2 regions of the Kitasatospora sp. NPDC029312 genome follow, and region 2 is predicted to be linked to the other one. Evidence: predicted binding sites of a transcription regulator. Region 2 holds the regulator's gene; the other holds the start of a gene.
What was found. Region 2 encodes HspR, which represses chaperone genes until heat shock. Its sites were predicted from a motif close to TTGAGNNNNNNNNNCTCAA; they were not measured.
Positions count from the first base shown of each region.

Region 1 (15,122 bases), on a different contig from region 2:
CCGGTCTTGCGGTCGATCAGGACGGCGTGCCGCTGGCCGAACGTGCCGCGGCGGCTGTCCTGGCCGGCCAGGCGGACCGGGTGGCCCTCCATGAGCAGCGAGCCGATGGCGAGGGTCTCGCCCATCGCCCAGTCGATGGTGTTGTCCTCGACCGAGGCGGCGCGGCGCTGCAGCTGCGGCAGCAGGCGCGGGTGGACGGTCAGCCAGTCCGGCAGGTTGACCTGCGAGGCGGCGATCCGCTTGACCATCTCCTGGGAGATGCCGGTCTGGATGGAGACCGGGAAGTCGGCGACCGGCTTGCCGGCGGTGGCGTCGGCCGGCGCCTGGGCCGCGTCGCGGACCTCGGCGAAGACCTTCTCCAGCTGGCCCTGGAAGTCCTGGAGCGCCTGCTCCGCCTCTTCCATGGTGATGTCGCCGCGACCGATCAGGCCCTCGGTGTACAGCTTGCGCACCGAGCGCTTCTTGTCGATCAGGTCGTACATCAGCGGCTGGGTGAACGACGGGTTGTCGGCCTCGTTGTGACCGCGGCGGCGGTAGCAGATGAGGTCGATCACCACGTCCTTGTGGAACTCCTGGCGGAACTCGAAGGCGAGCCGCGCGATGCGGACCACGGCCTCCGGGTCGTCGCCGTTCACGTGGAAGATCGGGGCCTCGATCATGCGGGCCACGTCGGTGCAGTACATCGAGGAGCGCGAGGACGCCGGGGCGGCGGTGAAGCCGACCTGGTTGTTCACCACGACGTGCACGGTGCCGCCGGTGCGGTAGCCGCGCAGCTGCGACATGTTCAGGGTCTCCGCGACGACGCCCTGGCCGGCGAAGGCCGCGTCACCGTGGATCTGGATCGGCAGCACCGGGAAGGTGGTGCCGCCCTGGTCCAGGATGTCCTGCTTGGCGCGGGCGATGCCCTCGACGACCGGGTCCACGGCCTCCAGGTGGGAGGGGTTCGCGGCGAGCGAGACCTTGATGGTCTCGCCGTCCAGGCCGGTGAAGGTGCCCTCGGCGCCCAGGTGGTACTTGACGTCGCCGGAGCCGTGCATCGACTTCGGGTCGAGGTTGCCCTCGAACTCGCCGAAGATCTTGCCGTACGGCTTGCCGACGATGTTGGCCAGCACGTTCAGGCGGCCGCGGTGGGCCATGCCGATGACGGCCTCGTCGAGGCGGTGCTCGGCGGCGGCGTCGATGGTGGCGTCCAGCAGCGGGATGAGCGACTCGCCGCCCTCCAGCGAGAAGCGCTTCTGCCCGACATACTTGGTCTGCAGGAAGGTCTCGAAGGCCTCGGCGGAGTTGAGGCGGCGGAGGATCCGCAGCTGCTCCTCGCGCTCGGGCTTGGTGTACGGCTTCTCCAGGCGGTCCTGCAGCCACTTGCGCTGCTTCGGGTCCTGGATGTGCATGTACTCGATGCCGACGGTGCGGCAGTAGGTGTTGCGCAGCAGGCCGAGGATGTCGCGGAGCTTCATCATCTTCTGGCCGCCGAAGCCGCCGACCGCGAACTCGCGCTCCAGGTCCCACAGGGTGAGGCCGTGCTGGACGACGTCCAGGTCGGGGTGCTTGCGCTGCTTGTACTCCAGCGGGTCGGTGTCGGCCATCAGGTGGCCGCGCACGCGGTACGCGTGGATCAGCTCCATGACGCGGGCGGTCTTGTTGACCTCGTCGTCGTGGGTGGTGGCGACGTCGGTGGCCCAGCGGACCGGCTCGTACGGGATCCGCAGAGACTCGAAGATCTCGTCGTAGAAGCCGTTCTCGCCGAGCAGCAGGCGGTGGATCTCGCGCAGGAACTCGCCGGACGCCGCGCCCTGGATGACGCGGTGGTCGTAGGTCGAGGTCAGCGTCATGATCTTGGAGACGCCGAGGCGGGCCAGCGTCTCCGGGGCGGAGCCCTGGAACTCGGCCGGGTACTCCATGGCGCCGACGCCGACGATGGTGCCCTGGTTCTGCATCAGGCGCGGCACGGAGTGCACGGTGCCGATGCCGCCGGGGTTGGTCAGCGAGACCGTGACGCCGGTGAAGTCGTCCATGGTCAGCTTGTTGGCGCGGGCCCGGCGGACGATGTCCTCGTAGGCCTGCCAGAAGCCGAAGAAGTCGAGGGTCTCGGCCTTCTTGATGGCCGCGACGACGAGCTGGCGGTCGCCGTTGGGCTTGACCAGGTCGATGGCCAGGCCCAGGTTGACGTGCTCGGGCTTGACCAGGAAGGCCTTGCCGTCCTCCACCTTGTAGCTGTGGTTCATCCCCGGGTGGGCCTTGATGGCCTGGACCAGGGCGTAGCCGATCAGGTGGGTGAAGGAGACCTTGCCACCACGGGCGCGCTGCAGGTGGTTGTTGATGACGATGCGGTTGTCGATCAACAGCTTCGCCGGGACGGCGCGGACCGAGGTCGCGGTCGGCACCTCCAGGGAGGCGTCCATGTTGGTGGCGACGGCCTTCGCCGGGCCGCGCAGCTGGACCAGCTCGGGGCCGGTCGGGGCGGCGGCGGGGGCCGGGGCGGCAGCGGCGGCCTTGGGGGCCGGAGCGGCGGGCGCGGCGGCGAGCGGAGCGGCGGGCGCGGCCTGGGCCGGTGCGGCCGGAGCAGCAGCGGCGGGCGCGGGGGCAGCGGCAGGGGTCGGCGTGGGGCCGGCCTGGGTCGCGGCCTGGGTCACTGGGGTCACCTCGGTACCGGGCTTGTAGTCGGCGAAAAAGTCCCACCAGGCTCGGTCTACCGAGTTCGGGTCCTGGAGGTACTGCTGGTAGATCTCATCGACGAGCCACTCATTGGGGCCGAAGCCAGTGGAGCTTGCCGAGCTGTTGGGGGTTTCAGGGGACTGTGGCGACACGGCGGCAACCGCCCTCTTCCGCTTCCTTTTGGGATGTTTGGACAGCGGGGATTAAGGCTACGCCCCTGACCAGTGATCGCGCAGTCCCCGGGCCCCAGGCGTCGTCCAGATCACAGTGCTGACCTGCGATTTGGCTGAAAAAGTGCGTTAGAAAGCCGTATCTGAGGGGAACCGATCGCGCCCGATCGCGCAACATATGCGGGCAAAACCGGACATAGTCCCGGTTGGATCATCCGACGACCTTCGTATGCGTCTGTGTCGGATCTGTGACAAATGTCCCCGTCCGCCCAGCGACCGCCGGCCCGGCCGCTCAGCGCTGCGCGGGCAGCCGGACCTCGATCCGGCAGCCGCTCGGGGACTCGGCCACCGCGATGCGCCCGCCGTGCAGGTCCACCGCCCAGCGGGCGATGGCCAGGCCCAGGCCGGTGCCGCCGTCGGAGCCCGGTCCGGAGGCGGTGGCGGTGCCGCTGCGGCTGAACCGTTCGAACACCCGGGTGCGGTCGGCCGGCGGGATGCCGGGGCCCTCGTCCTGGACCTCCAGCAGCAGGCCGCCCTCCTCGTCCTCGGGCCGGGCCCGCACCGTCACCGTGCCGCCGGGCGGGGAGTGCTTGCAGGCGTTGTCGACCAGGTTGGCGACCACCTGGTGGAGCCGCTCCGGGTCCGCCACCGCGGTGAGGCCGGCCGGGCTGACCTCCAGGGCCAGCCGGACGTCGCCGCGCCGGGAGAAGGCCCCGCCGGCCGTCGCGCCGTCCACGGTGACGCCGCGCAGCACGCCGTCCAGGAACTCGCGCACCTCGAAGGGGCGGGCGTCCAGGTCGACCACGCCGTCGTCGATCTTGGAGAGGTCGAGCAGGTGGGTGACCAGGCGGCCGAGCCGCTCGGTCTGCTCCAGCGCGGCCCCCAGGGTCGCGGGATTGGGCTGGACGACGCCGTCCACCACGTTCTCCAGCACGGCGCGCAGCGCGGCGATCGGCGTGCGCAGCTCGTGCGAGACGTTGGCGACCAGCTCGCGGCGGTGTCGGTCGGCGGCCTGGAGATCGGCGGCCATGGCGTTGAAGGCGGCCGCCAGCTCGCCGATCTCGTCGCGCGAGTTCACCTCGACCCGGCGGCTGTAGTCGCCGGAGGCCATCGCGCGGGCGGCGTCCGTCATCTCGCGCAGGGGGGCGGTCAGCCCGTGCGCGAGGAACTGCATGAACAGCAGCGAGGCGATCATGGAGAAGATCATGATGATCCGGATCTGCGTCTCGGACCGGATCGCCACGACCACCATCCCGGTGGCCAGGAACACGGAGACGATCACCAGCAGGGCGAGCTTGCCCTTGATCGAGCGGACCGGGTCGAGCGGGCGGATGTCAGCCCAGACCCGGCGGGCGGCGCGGACGGCCAGCGTCTGCGGGCGCGCGGCGTCGGCGTCCCCGTTGCGTTGCTGTGGAAAGGTCATTGGTCCCCTGTGATCCCCGCGTGGTGGCACGGCGGTCCCGGGACACGGGCCCCCCGGTGGCCCGTCGCCCGAAGCTCCCGCCGTTACGAGAGCGGGGCCTCCAGTGCGTACCCGACACCGTGGACGGTGCGGATCCAGCTGGCGCCGATCTTGCGCCGCAGTGCCTTGACGTGGCTGTCGACGGTGCGGGTGCCGGACGCGTCGGTCCAGTCCCACACCTCGGCCAGCAGCTGCTCACGGGTGAGCACCGCGCGCGGCTGGGCGGCCAGGCAGGCGAGCAGGTCGAACTCGGTCGGCGTCAGGTGGACGTCGCCCGAGGCCAGCCGGACCCGGCGCTGCACGTGGTCGATCTCCAGCTCGCCGAAGCGCAGGCTGCCGAGCGCGGGCGTGCGGGCGGCCTGCTGGGCGCGCTCGACGCGGCGCAGCAGCACGTTGACCCGGGCGGCCAGTTCGCGCATCGAGAACGGTTTGGTCATGTAGTCGTCGGCGCCCACGCCGAGGCCGACCAGCAGGTCCGTCTCGTCGTCGCGCGCGGTCAGCATCAGCACCGGCACCGGGCGCTGCGCCTGGATCCTGCGGCACACCTCCAGGCCGTCGAAGCCGGGCAGCATGATGTCCAGGACCACCAGGTCCGGCTGCCAGGTGTGGAATCCGTCGACCGCGCCCGGGCCGTCGTGGGCCACGGCGACCTTGAAGCCCTCCGCGCCCAGCCGGGCCGCGATCGACTCGGCGATCGTGGGCTCGTCCTCCACCACCAGCACTCTGCGCTGGCTGCTCACCGCGCCGCCGGTGTTGTGGTTGTCCTGCTGAATTTCTGTCACGGTCACGCCACCGCCCCCAGGGCTGCGGGCCGGCCACCTGTGGGGATGGCGGGGCTCCGCTCGTAGTCTTGTTCCGTCGTGGACTGTGCCGGGTCCGCCGTCCCGTCGCGCGCCCGGGAGAGTGGAGGACGGGTGGTGTCCCGCCCGCTTCTCCCGCGCACCTCGCAGGGTACGGACAGCGGATGATTTCCGGCAGGTGGACCGGACGTTTCCGGCCCGTGGGCCGACCGTCGGGTCGCCCTCGGACCCACTGCACGAGTGGGCACGGGCCGATACCTTACCCGGCGATTTTTCTCTGCGTAACGGTACGTATGCAGTCGAGTTGACGCCAAGTAGCCGGTCAGGGGCTCTACTGACGCGTTAATCGACAGAAGGTCTGGACCAATGTCGGTAAACGGAATCGTTACCACCGCAACCGTCTTCACGGCCTTTTCCCAGCTGCCTTTCAGAACCTCGACGTACCGTGACCACGACAACGCTCCGCCGGGAGGAATCCGGGCCCCGCGCCGGTAGGTCGGGGCGCGGCGGAACCGGTGGCTGCGGGCGTGGAGCGGAGGCGGCATGGCTGGGCTGCGACGGGGCGCCGACCGGAGCGCGTCCGCGCGGGCGCCGTACGGAATGCTCCGCCACGGGCTGCGCACCGGCGTCCTCGAGTGGCTGGTGGAACGGGTCCCGACGCCCCGGCGTAATCCCTTCACGCTCGGATACCTCGCGGTGGTGGGCGCCACCACGACCTTCGCCGGCCTGGCCGATCCGGAACTCGTCCGGCGACTGCGGGAAGTCTCCAGTTCGGACGGCCACAACCTGCTCCAGCACCCCCTGCGCGCCCTCGTACTGAGCGGATTCTGGATCGCGGGGGACGTGTGGATGCCCTACCTGTGGGGCTTCGCCCTCACCCTCGCGCCGCTGGAGCGCCGGGTCGGACCGGCCCGGGCGGCGGCGGTGTTCGCGATCGGGCACGTCGCCGCGACGCTGCTCTCCCAGGGCGTGGTGATCACCGCGGTGGAGACCGGGCGGATGGCGCCCGGCGCGATGCGCGACCTGGACATCGGGGTCAGCTACGGCGTGCTCGCCTGTCTGGGCGCCGTGGCCGGGCTGCTGCCGCGGCCCGCCCGGCTGCTCGCGCTGGGAGGCGCCGGTCTGATGATCGCCCAGCAGATCGCCGCCGAGAAGGACGTGGTCACCGCCGTGGGGCACCCGGCCGCGCTGCTCGCCGGGGTGGCGCTCTGGCGCTGGCTGCGCGGGGCCGAGCGGCGCCCGCCCCGGTCGCGCCCCCGCTCGGCGACGGCCCCGGCGGCCGGGCCCGCCGCCGCCGCGGTGCCCGGCGGCGCGAGGCCGTCCACCGCGCGCTGACCAGCCGCTCCCGCCTTCGGGGGGTCCTCTCGGGCGCCTCTTGACAAGGCCGTCGGGCGGCTCTCCGGACCTTCTTGACGACGCCTCCCGTCGCCCGCCGTCCGCGCTTTTTGACGGCGCCTCCCCTTGGCCGTTCCGCGCCCGTGACGTTCGCTCATGGCGAACAAGGTGTCGGGAACATCCCGTACCCGTGAAGCCTTAGTCACATCGACTCAACTTCACTGACTGGGGAGAGATCATGGCATCGACGTCCACTCCGCTCACCCTGCCCGTGCTGCCGCTCGACGACGAGGTCGTGCTTCCGGGCATGGTCATTCCGCTGGACCTGAAGGACACCGAGGTGCGCGCCGCCGTCGAGGCCGCCCGCGCCGCGGCCGACGGCTCCGGCAAGCCGCAGGTCCTGCTGGTGCCGCGGGTGGACGGCTCGTACGCGGCGGTCGGCACGCTGGCCACGGTGGAGCAGGTCGGCCGCCTCGCCGACGGTGACCCGGCCGCCCTGGTGCGCGCCGTGCGCCGGGTCCGGATCGGGGCCGGCACCACCGGCCCCGGCGCCGCCCTCTGGGTAGAGACCACGCCGTTCCGGGAGTCCTCCGCCGGCATGCCGGTGGCCGGGCGGGCCGCCGAGCTGGTCAAGGAGTACAAGGCGCTGTCCACCCAGTGGCTGCGCAGGCGCGGCGCCTGGCAGATCGTCGACCGGGTCGCCCAGATCGAGGGCGTCGGCGAGCTCGCCGACAACATCGGCTACGCGCCGTTCGTCACCGCCGAGCAGAAGCTCAAGGTGCTGCTGGAGGCCGACCAGGTCGCCCGGCTGGAGTACGCGCTGACCCTGCTGCGCGACCACCTCGCCGAGGAGGAGGTCAACGACACCATCCGCAAGGACGTCGAGGAGGGCGTGGCCAAGCAGCAGAAGGAGTTCCTGCTGCGCCGCCAGCTGGAGGCCGTCCGCAAGGAACTGGCCGAGCTGAACGGCGACCCGGCCGACGAGGAGGGCGACTACCGCGCCCGGGTGGAGGCCGCCGACCTCCCCGAGAAGGTCCGCGAGGCCGCCCTCAAGGAGGTCGACAAGCTGGAGCGCGCGTCCGACCAGTCGCCCGAGGGCTCATGGATCCGCACCTGGCTGGACACCGTCCTGGAGCTGCCCTGGAACGAGCGCACCGAGGACGCGTACGACATCGCCGCCGCCCGCGCCGTGCTGGACGCCGACCACGCCGGTCTGGCGGACGTCAAGGAGCGGATCGTCGAGTACCTGGCCGTCCGCAAGCGCCGGGCGGACCAGGGGCTCGGGCTGGTCGGCGGCCGCCGGGGCGGCGCGGTGCTGGCCTTGGTCGGCCCGCCCGGCGTCGGCAAGACCTCGCTCGGCGAGTCGGTGGCCCGCGCCATGGGCCGCAGGTTCGTCCGGGTCGCGCTCGGCGGCGTCCGGGACGAGGCCGAGATCCGCGGCCACCGGCGCACCTACGTCGGTGCGCTGCCCGGCCGGCTGGTGCGGGCGATCAAAGAGGCCGGCTCGATGAACCCGGTCGTCCTGCTCGACGAGATCGACAAGGTCGGCTCCGACTACCGGGGCGACCCGGCCGCCGCCCTGCTGGAGGTGCTGGACCCGGCGCAGAACCACACCTTCCGGGACCACTACCTGGAGGTCGAGCTCGACCTCTCCGACGTCGTCTTCCTCGCCACCGCCAACGTGCTGGAGGCCATCCCCGAGCCGCTGCTCGACCGGATGGAGCTGGTCCGGCTCGACGGCTACACCGAGGACGAGAAGGTCGTCATCGCCCGCGACCACCTGCTCCCGCGCCAGCTGGAGCGGGCCGGCCTCGGCGGCGAGCAGGTCACCGTGGCGGAGGAGGCGCTGCGCAAGCTCGCCGGGGAGTACACCCGGGAGGCGGGCGTGCGGAACCTGGAGCGCTCGATCGCCCGGGTGCTGCGCAAGGTCGCCGCCCAGGCCGAGCTGGGCGACCGCGAGCTGCCCGCCGCGATCGGCGCGCAGGACCTGCGCGCCCTGATCGGCCGGCCGCACCACGTGCCGGAGTCCGCCCAGGAGCCCGCCGAGCGGCGCACGGCCGTGCCCGGCGTGGCCACCGGCCTGGCGGTCACCGGAGCCGGCGGCGACGTCCTCTACATCGAGGCCTCGCTCGCGGACGCCGAGACCGGCGGCACCGGGCTGACCCTGACCGGGCAGCTGGGCGACGTGATGAAGGAGTCCGCGCACATCGCGCTCTCCTACCTGCGCTCGCGCGGGGCCGAGCTGGAACTGCCGGTCACCTCGCTGCGCGACCGCGGCGTGCACCTGCACATCCCGGCCGGGGCCGTCCCCAAGGACGGGCCCAGTGCCGGCATCACCATGACCACGGCGCTGGCCTCGCTGCTCTCCGGCCGCAAGGTGCGCACCGACGTCGCGATGACCGGCGAGGTGTCGCTGACCGGCCGGGTGCTGCCGATCGGCGGGGTGAAGCAGAAGCTGCTCGCCGCCGACCGGGCCGGGGTCACCACAGTGATCATCCCCAAGCGCAACGAGGCCGACCTGGACGACGTCCCGGCCGAGGTGCTGGAGCGGCTCACCGTCCACCCCGTCTCGGACGTGCGCGAGGTGCTGAAGCTGGCCCTGGAGCCGGCCGAGGTGCTGGTCGCGGCCGCGTAGCCCCCGCCGCCGGGGCCGGTTCGGCGCTCGTGGGGCCGACGGCATCCGCACGTGCCACACTGCGGAGATGCCGTCCCCCACGCAGCGCGTCCTGGCCCGGGTGCCGGCCAGGCTGCGTCCGGCCCTGGTGCGGCACCGCCGACTGGTGAAGTTCCTGCTGGTCGGCGCCGGCTGCTTCGCGCTCACCGTGGTGATCGACGTCGAGCTCAAGTTCACCGTCCTGGAGCACAAGCCGGTGGTCGCGCTGACGGTGGCGACGGTGATCGCCACCGTCGTCTCCTATCTGCTCAACCGCAGCTGGGCCTTCCGCGCCGCCGGGCGCGGGCGGGAGGCCCTGCTGTTCTTCCTGGTCAGCGCGGTGGCGGTCGGCCTCAACGACCTGCCGCTGGCCTTCTCCCGGTACGCCCTGGACCTGCGCGAGCCGTACGTCGGCCCGCTCACCCAGGAGATCGCCGACTTCGTCAGCGGGATGCTCGTCGGGACGTTCGTCGCCATGCTGTTCCGCTTCTGGGCGATGCGCCGGTGGGTGTTCACCCACGCCGTCGAGCGGGCGCACCCGGACCCGCTCCCGGGGCCGAACCCCGGTTACGCTGCACCCGGGATGCCGCAGGACGTTCCCCAGGACACGAGGTAGGGCGCATGAACGTGATGCGCGGGGAGCCGGACACCGGCCGGACCGGACCCGCCAGCCAGCAGGGGATGCGCCGGGCGAACCTGGCGCTGGTGCTCGACGTGATCGCCCGCGGCCCGCGCTCGCGCGCCGAGGTCGCCGCCGAGACCGGGCTGACCAGGGCGGCCGTCTCCTCCCTCGCCGAACAGCTGATCTCCGCCGGACTGGTCGTCGAGGAGGGGCCCGCCGCGCCCAGCGGCAAGGTCGGGCGCCCCGGCACCGCGCTCGGGCTGAATCCGCTCGGGCCCGGCGGCCTCGGCGCCGAGATCGGCGTCCGGCACCTGGGCGCCTGCGTGGTCGACCTGCGCGGGGAGGTGCGCGCCTGGCGGCGCCAGGAGGTCGCCAACCGCGGCCGCCCGCCCGCCGCCGTGATGGCCGACCTCGCCCGGCTGGTGCGCTCCGCCGTCATCGAGTCGGGCCTGCACCCGGCCGGACTCACCCTGGCCGTGCCGGGGCTGGTCGGCGGCAGCGGGGTGCTCCAACGGGCCGCCAACCTCGGCTGGCACGACGTCCCGCTCGCCCCCGAACTGCGCCCGGCGCTGCGCGCGGCCGGAGAGGGCCTGGCCGAGCTGCCGATCCAGGCGGACAACGAGGCCAACCTCGGCGGACTGGCCGAACGGTGGCTCGACCACGGCCCGGAGGACTTCCTCTACGTCTCGGCCGAGGCCGGGGTCGGCGCGGCGATCGTGGTCGGCGGCCGGCTGCTGCGCGGCGCGCGCGGCTACGCGGGCGAGTTCGGCCACGTGCCGGTGCGCCCGGACGGGCCGCGCTGCGCCTGCGGGGCGCGCGGCTGCCTGGAGCAGTACGCGGGAGAGGCGGCGGTGCTGCGGGCGGCCGGGCTGGGCGGTGCGCACGGCGACTGGGTGACGCTGCTGGCCGAACGCGCCACGGCCGGGGACGAGCCGGTGCTGTCCGCGCTGGCCGGGGCCGGTTCGGCGCTCGGCATCGCGGCCGCCGGCGCCGTCAACCTGCTGGACCCGGCCGAGGTGGTGCTGGGCGGTGGCTACGCCCGGCTGGCGCCCTGGCTGCTGCCGGCGATGCGGCGCGAGCTGGCCGCCCGGGTGACGGTGCGGCCGTGGGCGGAGGAGCGGCTGACGGTCTCCAAGCTCGGCCGGCGCGGGCCGCTGCTGGGCGCGGCGGTCGGCGTGGTGCGCGCCATCGTCGCCGACCCGGGACCGCTCACGGGCGGCTGAGGAGCGTCGTACCCGGACGACCGCGCCCCCGGCCGTCGGCGGCCGGGGGCGCGGGTGGGCAGCCGGTGCTCAGGCCTGCGTGGTCTCCACGAGGATCTCGCGGCTGCCGGAGCGCGGGCCGCGCAGCACCGCCAGGAAGGCGACGCCGACGCCGACCAGGGCCCAGATCACCAGGACCACGATCGGCATCCCCAGGTTGGTGGAGCCGAAGTAGGCGATGGACTTGGTGGCGCTGGTGCCGGCGCCGTTCGGGATCAGCGAGCCGATCGCCCGCCAGAACGGCGGCATCATCGGCGCCGGGTAGACGCCGCCGGCGCTCGGGTTGCCCAGCACCACGAAGACCAGCACCGCGAGGCCGATGCCGATGATGCCGAACAGGCACTGCAGCGCCATGGTGAACGCGCCGACCGTGAACACCACCAGGGCGCCGATGGCGGTCAGCGCCAGGACCGAACCGGGCAGCGCGTCCAGGACCGGTCCGGCGATGATCGTGCCGCCGAGGCCGGCGCCGACCGAGTACAGCGCGAGGACGCCGAGGCGGATCAGCAGGCGGTGGACGTTGGCCGGCTTGGAGCCGGCGCTGATGCCGAGGATCGAGGCGACCAGGTAGCCGCCGACGCACCAGCCGATGACCAGGTAGAAGGCGCTGAGCCCGTTGGTGTCGCCCTTGGCCAGCGGCACGACGTCCTCGACCTTGACCGTCCGGCCCTGGGACTGGTCCAGCGCGGTGGTGACGCTCTCGGCGGCCTTGGCGGCGGAGGTGCCGCGGGCGCCGCCCACCAGCAGGGTGTCCTCGGTGCCGTTCGGGTTCACCACCAGCGCGGCGTAGATCTTCTGGTCCTTGATCCGCTGGGTCGCCGTCTCGGTGTCCGGCGCGGTGACGGGCTTGACGGCCTCGTCCGGCACCGATGCCAGGCCCTGCACGACCTTCGGCGCGACCTGCGGCGGGGCGACCACCGCGATCGACAGCTTGTGGGGGGTCGGGTGGTGCAGCGCTCCGACGTACGAGGCGATGAAGCCGAGCTGCAGCAGCAGCACGCCGATCACCAGCATTGCCGCACGCGGTGTGACCGCGCCCTTCAGTTCCGCGACGAAACCCTGCCCGGGGGCGGTCATCCACATCTCCTTGCGTATCGGGGGAAATCGGATACTTAATACTATGAAGTAGTTGAGCTGGTCTCAACCTCCGCACCGCCGTGGGCCCGTCGCGGCTGGGCGATACTGGCGCCGTGATGGACGAAGAAGCCCTGGTGGCGGTGGAGCGCGAGGTCGGGCTGATGTTCCGGCGGGGCCGCGCCAGAGTGACGGAACTCTCACGCAGGGTGCACCCGGAGCTGGAGGGTGCGGCGTACAGCATGCTCGGCTACCTGGAGCAGGCCGGGCGGGTGCGGGTGACGGACGTCGGACTGCACTTCGCGGTCGGCAAGGCCACGGTGAGCCGGCAGATCCGCGCCCTGGAGGAGCTCGGCCTGGTCGCCCGGGAGGCGGACCCGCAGGACGGCCGGGCGGCCCTGGTGTCGCTGACCGAGGACGGGCGCAGGCGCTACCTGACCGCGTACGACGTGCGGCTGCGGCGGGTGCGCGAGGTGGTGGGCGGGTGGTCGCGGGAGGACGTGGTCCGGTTCGCCGAGCTGCTGCACCGCTTCAACGACGTGCTGGGGGAGCCGCCGGCTGAGTGATCACGCCCGGCCGGGAGGGCTTTGCCGGTGCTTGAAGAAAGTTGCCTTAGTCAACCATCGAGCTTATGGTTGCTTAAGGCAACGAATTTGTGCCGCCCGCGTACCCCCTCCTCCCGCCGAAGGACGCAGATGACCGTGACAGCCGAGGCGACAGCCCGAAGCGGCGTCGACGACCGACCGATGACCCACCGGCAGGTGATGGAGGCACTGTCCGGCCTGCTGCTAGGCCTGTTCGTGGCCGTGCTCTCGTCGACCGTCGTCTCCAACGCCCTGCCGCACATCCTCACCGACCTGCACGGCGGCCAGTCCGCCTACACCTGGGTGATCACCGCCGCCCTGCTCACCCTGACCGCCTCCACCCCGATCTGGGGCAAGCTCTCCGACCTCGCCAGCAAGAAGCTGCTGCTGCAGATCGCCCTGCTGATCTACATCGCCACCTCCGCGCTGGCCGGCCTCTCGCAGAACACCGGCGAGCTGATCGCCTGCCGCGCCCTCCAGGGCGTCGGCGCCGGCGGTGTGGTCGCGCTCGGCCAGATCTGCCTGGCGGCGATGGTTCCGCCGCGCGAGCGCGGCCGTTACAGCGGCTACTTCGGAGCGGTCTTCGCCCTCGCCACCATCGGCGGCCCGCTGATCGGCGGCGTCATCGTGGACACCTCCTGGCTGGGCTGGCGCTGGTGCTTCTACGTCGGCATCCCGTTCGCGCTGGCCGCGATCCTGGTGGTGCAGCGCACCCTCAAGCTGCCCGTGGTCAAGCGCCGGGTGAAGATCGACCACCTGGGCGCGCTGGTCATCACCGGCGCCGTCAGCCTGCTGATGATCTGGATCACGCTGGCCGGCAAGAACTACGCCTGGATCTCCTGGCAGACCGCGGCCATGGTCGGCGGCGGCCTGCTGCTGGGCGCCCTGGCGGTCGTGGTCGAGCGCCGCGCCGCCGAGCCGATCATCCCGCCGGACCTCTTCCGGTACCGCACCGTCACCCTGGCCGCGATCGCCAGCGTGCTGGTCGGCGTCGGCATGTACGGCGCGACCACCTTCCTCAGCCAGTACTTCCAGCTGGCCCGGGCCAAGTCCCCGACCATGGCCGGCCTGATGACCCTGCCGATGATCATCGGCCTGGCGCTGTCCTCCGCCGTGGCCGGCCGGCTGATCACCAAGTACGGCAAGTGGAAGGCCTACCTGGTCTCCGGCACCGCGCTGCTGGCGATCGGCTTCGCACTGCTCGGCACCGCCCGGGCCGACACCGACTACGTGCTGCTCTCCGTCTACATGGCGATCACCGGCGTCGGCCTCGGCCTGACCAGCCAGAACCTGGTGCTCGCGGTGCAGAACACGGTGCCCCGGCACGAGCTCGGCGCGGCCAGCTCCGTCGTCACCTTCTTCCGCACCATGGGCGGGGCGATGGGCGTCTCCGCGCTCGGCGCGCTGATGACCACCAAGGTCGGCGACTACCTGGCGGCCAACCTGGCCGCGGCGCACGTCCCGGCCGGCCACGCGGCGGCCGGCGGCGGCATCCCGGACCTGGCGGAGCTGCCGGCCCCGATGGTCCCGCTGGTGACGGACGCCTTCGGCCACGGCGTCGGCACCGTCTTCCTGTGGGCCGCCCCCTTCGCGGCGCTGTCCTTCGTCACCGTGCTGTTCATCCGGGAGACCGCGCTGAAGACCACCCAGGAGAACTGACGCCGGGAGAGCTGACGTCAGGAGAGCCGACGTCGGACAACCGACCGGCCGGGACAACCGGTCGTCGGGACGGGGATACGCGCAGCGGGCCGGGGAGTGGCGAACACTCCCCGGCCCGTTCGGCGTTGCGGGACGGCCGCTACGGCGCGGCGATCAGCACCAGGCCGTAGACCACGGCGGCGGCGCAGAGCGCGAAGCAGGCGTACGCGCCGGCCAGCAGGGCGGGCCTGCCGCCGCCGGAGGCCTGGCCGGGCTCGCCCTCGCGGGCGCTCAGCGCGGCCTCGCGGCGGGACAGCGCCAGGATGCCGAGGGCGAAGACGGCGACCACGGCGACGGTGACGCCGAAGCTGACGCCGGCGGTCTGGGCCAGTGCGTTCCACTTGATGTGCATGGTGAGTGCTCCTCGGCGTCGGCGCTCAGGCCGCGACCGTGGTCGAGGCGGGGGTGGGGGCGGCGTTCGTCGGGGCGACGGCGGTGACCTCGACGGGGGTGACCTCGGCGACGTCGTTGACGTTGTCCGCGCTGACCGGCTGGCGGCGGGAGAGCATCCACATCGCGCCCGAACCGGCCACCAGCACGGCGCCGACCAGGGCGACGCCCCAGCTGCCCTGCCGGGCCAGCAGGGCGGCGCCGCCGGAGACCAGCGCGGCGGCCGGCAGGGTCAGGCCCCAGGTGTAGACCATGCGGCGGACCATGCTCCAGCGCAGCTCGCCCTTCGGGCCGCCGAGGCCGGCGCCCATGATGCCGCCGGAGCAGACCTGGGTGGTGGAGAGGCCGAAGCCCATGTGCGAGGAGGTCAGGATGACGGTCGCGGCGGCCGACTCGGAGGCGAAGCCCTGCGGCGGG
Region 1 covers NZ_JBVHXY010000002.1:175,345-190,466, forward strand. The annotation lists gene ACZ4WV_RS02340 (multifunctional oxoglutarate decarboxylase/oxoglutarate dehydrogenase thiamine pyrophosphate-binding subunit/dihydrolipoyllysine-residue succinyltransferase subunit) at 1-2,807, opposite strand, end outside; gene ACZ4WV_RS02345 (sensor histidine kinase) at 3,118-4,248, opposite strand; gene ACZ4WV_RS02350 (response regulator transcription factor) at 4,332-5,069, opposite strand; gene ACZ4WV_RS02355 (rhomboid-like protein) at 5,631-6,422, shown strand; gene lon (endopeptidase La) at 6,661-9,057, shown strand; gene ACZ4WV_RS02365 (GtrA family protein) at 9,125-9,691, shown strand; gene ACZ4WV_RS02370 (ROK family protein) at 9,697-10,920, shown strand; gene ACZ4WV_RS02375 (ABC transporter permease) at 10,990-12,036, opposite strand; gene ACZ4WV_RS02380 (MarR family winged helix-turn-helix transcriptional regulator) at 12,153-12,599, shown strand; gene ACZ4WV_RS02385 (MDR family MFS transporter) at 12,780-14,276, shown strand; gene ACZ4WV_RS02390 (hypothetical protein) at 14,416-14,667, opposite strand; gene ACZ4WV_RS02395 (inorganic phosphate transporter) at 14,693-15,122, opposite strand, start outside.
Region 1: lon (endopeptidase La) is a predicted target of HspR. The motif match lies at 6,620-6,638, and genes of this name have one in related genera.

Region 2 (15,122 bases):
CGGCTTCGGCGAGGTGATGTGGGCGCTCGGACTGGCCGCCCTGGTGGTGCTGGTGGCGGCCCGGCTGGTCCACCTCACCCGGCACCGCACGGCGGCCCGCGCCCAGCTGCTGGACGACCCGGCCACCGCCGTCTTCTACGGCTGCCCGCCGATGGCACTGCTGGCGGTCGGGCTCGGCACCCTGCTGCTCGGTTCCCGGGTCATCGGCACCGGGCCGGCGGTCGCCGTGGACGCCGTGCTGTGGGGCGTCGGCACGCTGTACGCGCTGACCGTCGCCGCCGGCATCCCGTACCTGATGATCACCCGGCACCCGGTGTCCGCCCTGGCGGCCAACCCGACCTGGCTGCTGCCGGTGGTCGCGCCGCTGGTCGCCTCCGCCTGCGGCCCCGTCCTCGTCCCGCACCTGCCGGCCGGTCAGCCGCAGCAGGCCCTGCTGTACGGCTGCGGCGCGCTGTTCGGGGTCGGCCTGCTGGCCACCCTGGTGCTGCTGCCGGTGGTGTTCACCGAGCTGTTCCACACCAAGCCGCCCACCCTGGCGCTCACTCCCGCCCTGTTCCTGGTGCTCGGCCCGCTCGGCCAGTCCGTCACCGCGGTCCACCAGCTCGCCGACGCCGCCCGCCCGGTGCTGCCCGGGCCGGCGCCCGTCCTGCTGCCGTTGGCCGAGCTGTACGGCGTCGCGGTGATCGGCGTCGCGATGCTCTGGCTGGCCGTCGCACTCACCGCCAACCTGCGCGCCCGCCGGGCCGGGATGCCGTTCGCGATGACCTGGTGGGCGTACACCTTCCCGATCGGCACCTGCGTCACCGGCTCCGCCGCGCTCGCCCGGCACACCGGCTTCGGCGGCTTCACCGCTCTGACCACCGGGCTCTACCTGCTGCTGCTCGTCGGCTGGGTGCTCGCGGCGGGGGGCACCGCGGCCGGGCTGGCCCGCGGCCGGCTGCTCGCGCGCTGAGCCCGCCGGGGCTCCCGGGCGCCCGCCGGGTCGGGAGCCCGCCGCGGTTGCAGGAACGCGCAGCTGCAGGATGATCGTGCACCGCCGACCGGCGGAACCGCCGACCGCCGCCCGCACCTCGCGCTGGCCTCGGCCTTTACCGGAATCCGGCCCGCCGCCCGGGCCCGCGACCCCCGCCCGCGTGCAGGTAACTGCAATTGCGTGAACCTGCACTCGGGCGCCACTTGTCCACCGGGCGTCACGGCTGTGAAGGTGGAGGCACGCCAGGTCGTCCGGGCAACCGCAGCCCGATGGTGGCGACTCGCTCTTCAGAACGACCGCGACTGCGACACCCGCAGCCGTGGAACGGGGGGGAAGAGCACCGACCGGGGTCCATGTGTGGTGATGGACGCCGGATCCGGATCCGGCGAGGCGTTGCTGCTCCGCCTCGCCGGAAGCGCCTTGGCATGGCGTACCGATGGCGGTCCCCGGGCACCGGTGTGCGACGGCACCCGGCCCCGGGGGTCCGCCGTTCGACGGGTACCGTGATCACGCCCGGCAACAGGTACCGCGCAAGCCCACGGCCGCGCGTACGGCCGGGGGCAGCACCACGGCAGAGGCGTCCGGCAGGGAGAGTGCGACGTGACGGCGGAACCGGCGGTCACGCCGCACCAGACGGTACCCGCGGGCGGCGAACCCGACGAGGCGGCCCGGCAGTTGTACCTGGCGATCATCGCCGAAGGCGGCCGCATCCCCTTCACCGACGTCCCGGACGGCGACCGCGACGCCCTCCGGCAGCTCCTCGACATCGGCCTGGTCATGGCCAACCGGATGGACCGCTGCTACACCGCCGTCAGCCCGCGCTCGGTCAGCGACCGCCTCGGCGCCGAACTGCGCAGCCAGGCCACCCGCCTGCTGGTCCGTGCGGAGAGCCTCCCCGGAGCCCTGGACACCCTCACCCGCGCCTACGACGGGATGCCCCGCCCGTCCGGCCGCCCCGGCGGCGCGGTCTACGTCGAGGGCCACGTCCACATCCGCCAGCGGATCTCCCAACTCGTCTCCGACTGCCGCTCCGAGGTGCTCACCGCCCAGCCCGGCCACCGACCCGCCGACACCCTGCAGATCGCCCTCGCCCAGGACGTCCAACTCCTCCAGCGCGGCTGCTCGCTGCGCACCATCTACCAGCCGGTCGCGCTCGCCGACCCGCCCGCGCTCGCCTACGCCGAGGAGGTCACCCGGCACGGCTCCCGGATCCGCGTCCTCGACGAGCCCTTCCAACGGCTGATCGTCTTCGACCGCAGCGTCGCCGTCATCGCCGCCAACGACGACAACAGCACCGCCGCCTTCATCACCGACCCGGCCGCCCTCGCCTTCCTGATCGGCGCCTTCGAACGCGACTGGGCCCGCGCCGACACCACCGAGGCCGCCGCCTGCCTCGGCCAGGGGCCCGCCCGCACCATCCCCGACCGCGTCGGCCGCCTCCTCGCCCGCGGCCTCACCCAGCGCGCCGTCGCCACCCGCCTCGGCCTGAGCGAACGCACCGTCGCCGCCCACATCTCCCGACTGCGCGACCGCTACGGCGCCCAGACCCTCTTCCAACTCGGCTGGCTGATGCGGGGCTCCCGCCATGACTGACGAGCCGAGCCCGGCCCGCCGATGAGAGGAGAACGCTTATGACCGACCGCACCCTCGCCCTGCCCGACGAGGCCGCCCGCGACCTGTACCGCGCGATCCTCCGCGAGGGCGGCCGGATCCGGATCGCCGACGTCCCGGAGCAGGACGCGGAGACCGTACAGGCCCTGCTGGACGTCGGGTTGTTGAAGCCGTCCGTCTCACGATCTACGAGGCGTCGGTGCTGTCCGACGGCCCGACGGCCCGGCTGGCGGCACGGCTGGTCGCGGCCGGGTGCCACATCCGGGTCCTGGCCGTGCCGTTCACGAAGATGATGGTCCTCGACCGGACGGTCGCGGTGATCCCTGCCGCTCCGGACGGCAGCAGCGCCGCCTTCGTCGAGGACCCGGTCGTGGTCGGCTTCCTGGCGACGAGCTTCGAGACGCACTGGCAGCAGGCCGAGTGCGTGAACCGGGCAGCGCTGGCGGACGGTTCGAGTGAGTCCGCGACCCAGCGGCAGGTGGGCCGCCTGCTCGCCCGGGGGCTCACGCAGCGGGCGATCGCCAGCCGGATGGGGCTGAGCGAGCGGACCGTGGCCGGTCACATCGCCCGGCTGCGCGAGTCGTACGACGCGGAGACGCTGTTCCAACTGGGCTGGCAGGTGCGGGGCGCCCGGACGGGGGAGTCCGGTGGGTGAGCCCCGCTCAGCCGGTGGCGGCGCCGGTCGGCCAGTAGCCGGGGAGGGCGGACTTCTGCCGGGGGACGTTGAACTGCTCGCCGGGGGCGGTCCAGAAGCCCTCGCGGAGGGAGAGCGCCATGCCGGCCCAGTCCAGGGCGGTCTCCACGGTGTGGTTGAGGGCCTCCTGCGACCAGGTGTCGTCGAAGACCAGCGGCAGGACGGGGGCGACCTGCTCGATGGTGGCGATCAGCGGGTTGTGGGTGATGGCCTCGTCGACGAGCAGGACGATCGGCTTCCGCAGGGCCGACGCCCAGCCCAGCTCCAGGCTGACGCCGGCCGAGAGCGGCGCTCCGACGTAGGCGAAGACCAGGTCGGCGGACTGCAGGGCGCGGAAGTCGGAGGGCACCCGGGGCTCGGGGGCGCGCCCGGCGACGGTCCAGGCGTCGCTGTGGTGCGCGCTGTACACGGCGGCCCCGCTGCGCAGGAGCGTGGTGCGGAGCGTCGTCAGCCGCGTCCGGCTGGCGAGGGTCACCACACTGTCCGCCGGGCCGGTCAGGCGCATCAGCGGCGCGGCCAGGAACACACGTGCACGCCGACCCTCAGGGGCCTGGCTGTCGTGGTGACGCAGGTAGGGCTCGGTCATGTCGACTCCGGGGAAAGGCCGACCGGGTGGGGATGCGGTGCCGGTAGGCGCTGCGGTTGGTTGCTGCTTCGGAAAAGCCGGTGAGTTCAGCCGGATATTTGACGGTACAGCGGCAAGTTTGCGCTTTTCGCTGCACCATCGGGGACGAAATGATCGTCTATCAGCGGTCGCAGCCCCGTCCAGCGTCCCGCCCTGTCATCTGGATGACTGGCAGAGAGATGACGCTCCTTGTGTAGTCGGGGAGATGACACGCTGCGAGGTCTGCGGCATCATGTGGACGCTAGTGCTATTAGATCCAGCTCACGGAGCTCTTGAGAGAAGGAGGGGTGGGTCCGTGTCCCCTATGTACCGACTCGTCCGCACGGTTGCGATTTCGGTTGTCCTCGGCGCGGCTGTGCTGGCTGGGATTCAGGCTGCTGTCGGCGGCGAGCAGGCCGGCGTCTCCCCGACCGCGGCGGTCGCCGTGAGCGACGACATCCACTGGTGAGGCGTGGCCCGTTGGGTCATCAGGACTGGAGGATGAGTCCGTGTCGCGCTGACGGGCCGGCCGAAGTGCTGGAAAAGCCGCTCCTTTGGAAGAGCGTTCCTACACGTCTTCTTCTCGCGGGGAGCGGCCCAGCACATATCCGAGTTGGAAGAGGGAGTCGACGTTGTAGTCCTCCCTCATCTCGGCGATATGCCGGGCGAGCGTCCGCTCACTGATGCCGAGCCGTCGCGCTATGACGCGGTGGTTCGTTCCGGAGAGCAGGAGCTCGATGATGGTCTGCCGGAGTTGCGACACGACCTGGCGCGGGACCGTGCGATCCCCCTCGAACTCGAGCGCCCTGTTCCAGCTCCGCTCGAAGACCTCCTCGGCGAGGAAGTTGATGACGGCGGGGTCGTAGATGAACGCGGCGATGTTGTCGCCCGCCACGGGAATCACCGCCAGTTTCCGATCGACCACGATCAGCCTGGTGTAGGGCTCGTCGAGCGTGCGGAACTGCCAACCGGCCTTGGCCAGCTGAGCCACATAGTCCCTGGTCGGCTGGTGGTAGCGAGTGCTCGCGTGGTAGATCGTCCGCATCGACGCGCCGTGACGGAGCATGTCGAGGTCGCGGTCCAGGAATGCGGTCAGCAGCTCGGCCGGGCGCGGTCCGCCCGGTTGCATGGCGAGTCCCTCCGTCCATCCGCCGGCCGCGGATTGCTGAAGCCGTTGATTGATGAGGGCGCGGCCTCTGACGTATTCGATGGGGCCGCCGGATTGGTTCGGGGCGTGGAAAGCCTCGGCCAGTTCGCTGAGCTCCGTCGGCAGCGCCACCGCGCGCGACAGGAGGTCGAGCGCCTGCCGTTGCCACGCCGAACTCAGACTCGCCGACAGCTGTGTCGGGTCGACGGCGAAATAGGCGTCCGGCTCTTCGTTGTCGAGAATTAGCAGTCCGAGATCCAGCAACTCTTGGAGGGCGGAATCCTCGCCGGTCGCACAGGCATTCCGGCTCAGCCGGCCGCTCTCGCTCACGGCCTTCAGATAGAGCGTGCGGGCGTCCTCCGACAGGACCCGGAGTCCGCCCGGCGCGGCACCTGCTCCTTCTCGCCCACTCATTCTTGGTCTCCTTGTGTTGACCGGACAAGTTAGTCAACGCGCCGGATGGCTACTGCAGCAAGGATCTTAAGCGGCCCGCAGGACCCGGCCGGAGTCGTCCCGGATGGTGACCGCCTCCCTTGCCGCAGCACTCTCTCACCACACGCCAGCCGCCGGCACCCCCCGAACAGGAGGGAGCCGGCGGCTGGCGGGGCGGCGGGGCCGCGGGTCAGCGCTTGGGGCGCCAGACGACGAGGGCGCTGGACTGCGGGGTGGGGGGCTGGTAGGGGACGAGGTCGCGGCGGTAGGAGGCGTGGACGGCGGCCTCGCGCTGCTGGAGTGCGGCGGCGGCGCCCTCCAGGGAGTCGACCAGCTCGGTGATGCGGGCCTGGAGGGCGGCGACCTGGTTCTCCAGCTCGATGATCCGCTTGATGCCGGCCAGGTTGATGCCCTCGTCCTGCGAGAGCCGCTGGACCTCCCGCAACTGCTGGATGTCGCGGGCGGAGTAGCGGCGGCCGCGGCCGGCGGTGCGGTCGGGGCTGACCAGGCCGAGGCGGTCGTACTGGCGCAGCGTCTGCGGGTGCAGGCCGGACAGCTCGGCAGCCACGGAGATGACGTACACCGGGGTGTCTTCGGTGAGCACGTACTGCGGCGGGGCGGTGGCGGTGCGCCGGGTGCGGCGGGTGCCGTCGCCGGGCAGTCCCTCGCCGAGCCCGGGGCCGATCGGGCTGTCGGGGGTCATCGAGTCGGGGTTCATCTGGTCGTCACGCTCCCTTCGCCGCCCGGAACAGGGCGGCTCGTGGGTCGTCGGAGGCGGTGGCCTCGCGGTACTGCTCCAGGGCGTTCAGCGCGTCGCCGGTGACGTGCTGCGGCACCACGACCTCGACGGTGACGAGCAGGTCGCCTCGGGTGCCGTCCTTGCGGGTGGCGCCCTTGCCGCGGGCGCGCATGGTGAGCCCGTTGGCGCTGCCCGGGGGCAGCTTGAGCTTGACGGTGGGGCCGCCGAGGGTGGGCACCTCGATGGTCGCGCCGAGGGCGGCCTCGGGGAAGGTGACCGGGACGGTGACGGTCAGGTTGTCGCCCTTGCGCCCGAAGACCGGGTGCGGGTCGACGTGCACGGTGACGTAGAGGTCGCCGGGCTGGCCGCCGCGTTCGCCCTGGGCCCCCTTGCCCTTGAGCCGGATCCGCTGGTCGGCCTGGACGCCGGCCGGGATGCGGACCTGCATGGTGCGGGCGGAGTTGGCCCGGCCGCTGCCGTGGCAGTCGGCGCACGGGTCGTCGACGATCATGCCCCGGCCGCGGCAGTCCTTGCACGGCTCGGAGAGCGCGAAGGCGCCCTGGCCGCGGCTGACGGTGCCGGCGCCGACGCAGGTCGGGCAGACCCGCGGGGTGGTGCCGGACTTGGCGCCGGTGCCGTTGCAGGTGCGGCAGGGGGCCTGGCTGGTCATCCGCAGCGGGACGGTCGCGCCGTCGACCGCCTCCTCGAAGGAGAGCGTCACCTCGGTCTCGACGTCGGCGCCGCGCCGGGGCTGGGCCTGCCGGGCGCCGCCCCGGTTGAAGAGGCCGCCGAAGACGTCGCCGAGGCCGCCACCGCCGCCGCCCTGGCTGCCGCTGAAGAGGTCGCCGAAGTCGAAGCTGTAGCTGCCGGTGCCGGGGCCGCCGGTGCGGAAGCCGCCGTTGGCGAAGAGGCTGCGGGCCTCGTCGTACTCCTTGCGGCGCTTGTCGTCGGACAGGACGTCGTACGCCTCGGAGATGTCCTTGAAGCGTTCCTCGGCCTTGACGTCGCCCTTGTTCGCGTCCGGGTGGAACTCGCGCGCCAGCTTGCGGTACGTCTTCTTGATCTCGGCGGCGGTGGCGTCCTTGGGCACGCCGAGGACCTTGTAGTAGTCCTTCTCGACGAAGTCCTTGCCGCTCATGCGCCCACCTCGCTGCGCTCGGCAGCCGCTGAGCGGTCCGCGCACCCCTGGATGGTTCGCTCGCTGCGCTCGCTCACGGCTCCCGCCACCTCCCGATGTCCATCGTCACTGTGCTGTCAACCGCCCCTGGAAGAAGAGCCGTTGACAGCGCGCTGCGGAGCCGGCCGCTCGTCTTGCCGGCGTTCGACTCCGCAGCGCACTGGTTGTCAGCTGTCACAGCTCGTCAGCTGTCCGCGCCACCGTCGGACTCGTCCGTGTCGGCGGGCTTCGCCTCGGCGTCCGGGGCGGACGTCGTCTGGGTGCCCGGCTGGGGCTCCGCGACGGCGACCATGGCGGGACGGATGATCCGCTCGCCGATGCGGTAGCCGGGCTGGAGGATCTGCACACAGGTGTCCACGGTGACGTCCGAGGAGTAGCTGTGCATCAGCGCCTCGTGCTGGGTCGGGTCGAAGGGCTCGCCCTCCTTGCCGAACTGCTGGAGGCCCAGCTTGGCGACGACCGTCTCCAGGGACTCGGCGACGGACTTGAAGCCGCCCGTCACCTCGCCGTGCTCGCGGGCGCGGCCGATGTCGTCCAGGACCGGGATCAGCGACTCCAGGATGTTGGAGATCGCGATCTCGCGGACGGTCAGCCGGTCGCGCTCGACCCGCTTGCGGTAGTTCTGGTACTCGGCCTGCAGCCGCTGCAGGTCCCCGGTGCGCTCGGCCAGCTCGCGCTTGACCGTGGCGAGGTCGTCGGAGCCCTCGCCGGCGCCCGCCGAGGCGGCTTCCTCGGCAGCCTTGATCACGGCCTCCTCGGCGGCGGAGTCGTCGCCGGGCTTGCCGCCCTGCGGCTTGTCCGTCATGCCGACGCACCGCCCTTGGGCTTCTCGTCGTCCACGATCTCGGCGTCGACGACGTCGTCGTCCTTGGCCTGCGCGGACTCGCCGGCCCCGGCCGCCCCGGCGGCGTCGGCGTTGGCGTAGAGCGCCTGGCCGAGCTTCTGGGCGGTGGTGGAGACCTTCTCCGAGGCCTCGCGGATCTTCGCGATGTCCTCGCCCTTCAGGGCCTCCTTGAGCTCGCCGATGGCGGTCTCGACCTCGGTCTTGACGTCGCCCGGGAGCTTGTCGGCGTTGTCGGCGATGAACTTCTCGGTCGAGTAGACGAGCTGCTCGGCGGAGTTGCGGGTCTCGACGGCCTCGCGGCGCTTGTGGTCGTCCTCGGCGTACTGCTCGGCCTCGCGGCGCATGCGGTCGACCTCGTCCTTCGGCAGCGAGGAGCCGCCGGTGACGGTCATCTTCTGCTCCTTGCCGGTGCCGAGGTCCTTGGCCGCGACGTGCATGATGCCGTTGGCGTCGATGTCGAAGGTGACCTCGATCTGCGGCAGGCCGCGCGGCGCCGGCGGCAGGCCGGTCAGCTCGAACATGCCGAGCTTCTTGTTGTAGGCGGCGATCTCGCGCTCGCCCTGGTAGACCTGGATCTGGACGGACGGCTGGTTGTCCTCGGCCGTCGTGAAGATCTCGGAGCGCTTGGTCGGGATCGTGGTGTTGCGCTCGATCAGCTTGGTCATGATGCCGCCCTTGGTCTCGATGCCGAGGGACAGCGGGGTGACGTCCAGGAGCAGGACGTCCTTGACCTCGCCCTTGAGGACACCGGCCTGGAGCGAGGCGCCGATGGCGACGACCTCGTCCGGGTTGACGCCCTTGTTGGCGTCCTTGCCGCCGGTCAGCTCGCGGACGAGCTCGGCGACGGCCGGCATGCGGGTCGAGCCGCCGACGAGGACGACGTGGTCGATCTCGGAGAGCGAGATGCCGGCGTCCTTGATCACGTTGTGGAACGGGACCTTGCAGCGCTCCAGCAGGTCCGCGGTCAGCTGCTGGAACTGGGCGCGGGTGAGCTTCTCGTCCAGGTGCAGCGGGCCCTCGGCGGAGGCCGTGATGTACGGCAGGTTGATCGAGGTCTCGGAGGACGAGGACAGCTCGATCTTGGCCTTCTCGGCGGCCTCGCGCAGACGCTGCAGGGCCATCTTGTCCTTGGACAGGTCGACGCCGTGGCCGGCCTGGAAGACCTTGACCAGGTGGTCGACGACGCGCTGGTCCCAGTCGTCACCACCGAGGTGGTTGTCACCGTTGGTGGCCTTCACCTCGACGACCCCGTCGCCGATCTCCAGCAGGGAGACGTCGAAGGTGCCGCCGCCGAGGTCGAAGACCAGAATGGTCTGGTCGTCCTTGTCCAGGCCGTACGCGAGGGCGGCCGCGGTGGGCTCGTTGACGATGCGCAGGACGTTCAGGCCCGCGATCTCACCGGCCTCCTTGGTGGCCTGGCGCTCCGAGTCGTTGAAGTACGCCGGGACGGTGATGACGGCGTCGGTGACGGTCTCGCCCAGGTACGCCTCGGCGTCGCGCTTCAGCTTCTGCAGCACGAAGGCCGAGATCTGCTGCGGCGTGAAGTCCTTGCCGTCGATGTTGATCTTCCACCCGGTGCCCATGTGGCGTTTGACCGAGCGGATGGTGCGGTCGACGTTGGTGACCGCCTGGCGCTTGGCCACCTCGCCGACCAGGACCTCGCCGTTCTTGGCGAAGGCGACGACGGACGGCGTGGTCCGAGCGCCCTCGGCGTTCGTGATGACGGTGGGCTCGCCACCCTCCAGAACGCTGACGACCGAGTTCGTCGTGCCGAGGTCGATGCCGACCGCGCGTGCCATCGTTGGTACCTCCACGGAAGAGTTGAGCTTTACAGGCTCAAGGATGCACTACCTGGCCGGGGCCGTCAACAGCTTTGAGTTCGAGCGGCTCAACTTTGCTGAGCCCGGAAGTCGGACGGAGGTCGGCCGAAGGGCGGTCGGCCCACGGATTTGGGCGGTCGGCCCGCCGGATTCCGCTCGGGCGCGCTCGGGTGCGGCGCGTGGGAGTCACGTGACTGCCGCCATAGCTTGGGAACCTTCTGGTGGCCTGTTGTTGACAGGTAATGTCCGGGCCGTCGGCCCGGAAAGTTACCGACCAGTACACTCACCTCAGAAAACCGTGGAACCACAGACCCTGCTGAACCGCAAGCCGCAGGAGACGGAGAGCCGATGCAGCTAGCAGCGATCGTCATCTCGCTGGTCACCTTCGTGATCGGCACCGCGCTCGCCCTTCGTGCGGCGTGGCACATCTTCCGGGTGGTGCTGACCGGCTCGCCGGACTCCACCCGCTTCGGGAAGCCCGCCCAGCGGGTGAAGACCGTGGCGGTCGAGTTCATCGGCCACACCCGGATGAACCGCTGGGGGATCGTCGGCGTCGCCCACTGGTTCGTCGCCGTCGGCTTCTTCAGCCTGGTGCTGACCATCGTCAACGCGATGGGCCAGCTCTTCGACGCCGAGTGGGAACTGCCGATCATCGGCCACTGGATGATCTGGCAGCTCTTCGTCGAGCTCGTCGGCACCCTGACCACCCTGGGCATCGTGACCCTGATGGTGATCCGCCTGATGAGCCTGCCGTCCAGGTCGGGCCGCAAGTCCCGGTTCGCCGGCTCGATCGCCTGGCAGGCCTTCTACGTCGAGTACACGATCCTCGGCATCGGCCTGTGCATCCTGATGCTCCGCGCCCTGGAGGGCGCCCTGTCCGGCGTCGACTCCTACGGCCCGGAGCACCTGGTCTCGTACCCGATCGTCTCCGCGCTCAGCGGGCTGTCGCACGGCACCCTGGAGAACCTGGTCTACCTGTTCGCGATGCTGAAGATCTGCATCTCGTTCGCGTGGGCCACCACCATCGGCCTCAACCCCTCGATGGGCGTGGCCTGGCACCGCTTCCTCGGCTTCTTCAACATCTACTTCAAGCGCGAGGAGGACGGCGGCACCGCGCTCGGCGGGCTCCGTCCGATGACGAGCAAGGGCCAGCCGATCGACTTCGAGGACCCGGCCGAGGACGCCGTCTTCGGCGTCTCCCAGGTCGAGCACTTCTCGTGGAAGGGCATCCTCGACTTCTCCACCTGCACCGAGTGCGGCCGCTGCCAGTCGCAGTGCCCCGCCTGGAACACCGGCAAGCCGCTCTCGCCGAAGCTGCTGATCATGAGCCTGCGCGAGCACGCCTACGGCAAGGCGCCGTACCTGCTGGCCGGCGGCGGCAAGGACATGGAGGGCACCGAGCAGGCCACCGCCGAGCAGCTCAAGGACGTCCCGGCGGCCGCCCTGGCCGAGGCCGACCGCCCGCTGATCGGCACCGCCGAGGAGAACGGCGTCATCGACCCGGACGTGCTGTGGTCCTGCACCACCTGCGGCGCCTGCGTCGAGCAGTGCCCGGTGGACATCGAGCACGTCGACCACATCGTCGACATGCGCCGCTACCAGGTGATGATCGAGAGCAACTTCCCGACCGAGGCCGGGACGATGCTCAAGAACCTGGAGAACAAGGGCAACCCGTGGGGCATGGCCACCAAGGCCCGCCTGGACTGGGTCAAGGAGCTCAAGAAGGAGACCGGCATCGAGGTGCCGGTGATCGGCGAGGACATCGACCCCGCCGAGGTCGAGTACCTCTACTGGGTCGGCTGCGCCGGCGCCCTGGAGGACCGCGCGAAGAAGACCACCAAGGCCTTCGCCGAGCTGCTGCACACCGCGGGCGTGAAGTTCGCGATCCTCGGCAAGGAGGAGACCTGCACCGGTGACTCCCCCCGCCGCCTGGGCAACGAGTTCCTGTTCCAGATGCTCGGCGCGCAGAACGTGGAGACGCTGAACGCCGCGCTGGAGGACGCCCCGACCAAGCGGATCGTGGCCACCTGCCCGCACTGCTTCAACACCATCGCCAACGAGTACCCCCAGCTCGGCGGGCACTTCGAGGTGATCCACCACACCCAGCTGCTCCAGCACCTGATCGACGAGGGCAAGCTCGTCCCGGTCAACCCGGTCGAGGGCCTGATCACCTACCACGACCCCTGCTACCTGGGCCGCCACAACAAGGTCTACAGCCCGCCGCGCGAGATCATGGACAAGGTCCCCGGTCTGCGCCAGCAGGAGATGCACCGGCACAAGGAGCGCGGCTTCTGCTGCGGCGCCGGTGGCGCCCGGATGTGGATGGAGGAGCGCATCGGCAAGCGGATCAACACCGAGCGCGTGGACGAGGCGCTGTCCCTCAACCCGGACATCGTCTCCACCGCCTGCCCGTTCTGCCTGGTGATGCTCTCCGACTCGGTCAACGGCAAGAAGAACGAGGGCGCGGCCAAGGAGCACCTGAAGGTGGTCGACGTGGCCCAGCTGCTGCTCGACTCGGTCAAGGCGATTCCGCCGGCCGCGGCCGAGGACGAGCCGGCGACGGTCGACGCGTAGCGGCCGCTGTTCGACAGTTCTGCTACAACCGCCCGGCCCGGTGGACGCGCCCAACGCGCCCGCCGGGCCGGGCTTTCGGCGCCACGGCCGACGTCCGAGGACACCGCGGGCGGACGGGGAGTGACGCCGATCGCACAGCCGCCGGACTGGCATTCGGTCGGAAGGAAATACAGTAGGCGCCGGACCGGCCGCGCGCCGGTCGGCCCGTTCCGGACGGGCCGAACACACCGACGGAGGTATCGGCCCACCGGGCCGGGCCGCAGAGACACAAGGGGAACAGCGCAGACCATGACCGAGGCGATCATGCTCGTCGGTGGTAAGGGCACGCGACTGCGTCCGCTGACCACCCACACCCCCAAGCCGATGCTGCCCGTGGCGGGTGTCCCGTTCATCGCCCACCAGCTGGCCCGCGCGGCCGCCGCCGGGGTCACCCGTGTGGTGCTGGCCACCTCGTACCTGGCCGAGGTGTTCGAGGACCACTTCCAGGACGGCACCCCGTACGGGATCGAGCTGGTCTACCTCACCGAGCGCGAGCCGCTGGGCACCGGCGGGGCCATCCGCAACGCCGCCTCCGGCCTGACCTGCGGCCCGGACGAGCCGGTGCTGGTCTTCAACGGGGACATCCTGTCCGGGCTGGACATCGCCGCCCTGCGTGACGGCCACGTGGCCGCCGGGGCCGACGTCACCCTGCACCTCACCCGGGTCGAGGACCCGCGGGCCTTCGGCCTCGTCCCGACCGACGCGGACGGGCGGGTGCTGGAGTTCCTGGAGAAGCCGGAGACGCCGGAGCAGATCGTCACCGACCAGATCAACGCCGGCTGCTACGTCTTCACCCGGTCCGTCATCGACCGCATCCCGGCCGGCCGGGAGGTGTCCGTCGAGCGCGAGACCTTCCCCGAGCTGCTGGCCACCGGCGCCCTGCTGCGCGGCGTCGTCGACACCTCGTACTGGCTGGACCTCGGCACCCCGGCCGCGTTCGTCCGCGGCTCGGCCGACCTGGTGCTCGGCAAGGTCGACTCCCCGGCCGTCCCCGGCCCGACCGGCGACGCCCTGCTGCTGCCCGGCGCCACCGTCCACCCGCGCGCGGTGCTCAGCGGCGGCACCGTGGTCGCCGAGGACGCGGTGATCGAGGCCGGTGCCATCGTCGAGGGCAGCGTGATCCTGCCCGGCGCGGTGATCGGCCCGGACACCCTGGTCAAGGACTCGATCGTGGGCGCCTTCGCCACCGTCGGCGACCGCTCGGCGCTGGACGGCGCGGTGATCGGCGACGGCGCGATCGTGGAGCCGGACAACGAGCTGCCCAACGGGATCCGGATCGCCTGCGGCACCCTGCTGCCGGTCGGCGCGGTGCGGACCTCGGCCGGCCCGGGCGGCTGCCCGGCCGGCACCACCGCGGCCGCCGCCGTGCACGGGCCGTCGGTCAGCGCCCAGCGGTAGCGCCGGCGCTCCGGGGGCTTTTCGGCCCCGTTCGTCTCAGGCTCGCTGCAAACCGGCCCCGGCTCCGTCCGGGGCCGACGTGCGCTGGGCCGGACGGGTACCTTCGGAGCGTGGCTGGTAATCGATACGACAGGGGTCAGGGCGCCGATCGCCCGCACGGCGGGTGGTCGGCCGCTCCGCCGCCGGCGGGGGTGGCCGGGGGGTACGGGCAGCCGGAGGGGCCGGAGTACTTCACGGCCCAGCACCCGACGGCGGCCGGCGGCCCGGGCGGCCCGGGGGGCGCGGCCGGTGTTCCCGGCGCTCCCGGGGGCCCCGGGGGCGCGCCCGGCGACGGGTACGACCCGTACGCGGCCGACCGGCCGGGCAGCACCCGCGCCTTCCCGGTCGCCGACCCGTACGGCGGACAGGCGCCGTACCAGGCCCAGCCGGGCCAGGACCAGGGCTGGTACGGCCGGGAGCCGGGCCAGGACCACCACGACGGCGGCTACGGGCCGTCCGCCCCGTACGGGCACGACCAGCACGCCCCGTACGGCCAGGAACCGCAGCCCCCGTACGGGCAGGAACCACAGCCCCCGTACGGGCAGGACAACGTCGCCGTCTACCGGGCTGGCGGCCAGTCCGCCCCGCACGTCGCCGGGCCCCGCCCGCAGTGGCGCGAGCTGTTCACCGGCCTCCTGCGCAACCCGACCGCGATCTTCGACCGCACCCGCGACCACCAGGTCTGGCTGCCCGCCCTCACCGTCTCGCTGCTGTACGGCGCGCTCGCGGTGCTCGCCATCGGGCTGACCCGCGACGACATCGTCAACTCGACCTTCACCGTCGCGCTGACCGGCCTGCTGGCCGGCGCCGTCTGCTTCACGGTGGTCGGCGGGGTCTTCGGCGCGGTCACCTACGCGCTGGCCCGCCAGCTCGGCGGCGACGGCCCGTGGAAGTCGACCGTCGGCCTGGCCGCGCTGATCGGCTGGCTCACCGACGCGCCCCGACTGCTGCTCGACCTGGTGCTGCCCTCCGGCAACGCGGTGGTCCAGGCCGTCGGCTGGGCCACCTGGATGTTCTGCGCGTACCTGCTG
Region 2 covers NZ_JBVHXY010000045.1:4,097-19,218, forward strand. The annotation lists gene ACZ4WV_RS28835 (TDT family transporter) at 1-952, shown strand, start outside; gene ACZ4WV_RS28840 (LuxR C-terminal-related transcriptional regulator) at 1,574-2,566, shown strand; gene ACZ4WV_RS28845 (helix-turn-helix transcriptional regulator) at 2,784-3,239, shown strand; gene ACZ4WV_RS28850 (hypothetical protein) at 3,247-3,864, opposite strand; gene ACZ4WV_RS28855 (hypothetical protein) at 4,451-5,443, opposite strand; gene ACZ4WV_RS28860 (heat shock protein transcriptional repressor HspR) at 5,652-6,179, opposite strand; gene dnaJ (molecular chaperone DnaJ) at 6,187-7,338, opposite strand; gene grpE (nucleotide exchange factor GrpE) at 7,562-8,182, opposite strand; gene dnaK (molecular chaperone DnaK) at 8,179-10,020, opposite strand; gene ACZ4WV_RS28880 ((Fe-S)-binding protein) at 10,390-12,615, shown strand; partial or broken gene manB (mannose-1-phosphate guanylyltransferase) at 12,904-13,977, shown strand; gene ACZ4WV_RS28890 (Yip1 family protein) at 14,163-15,122, shown strand, end outside.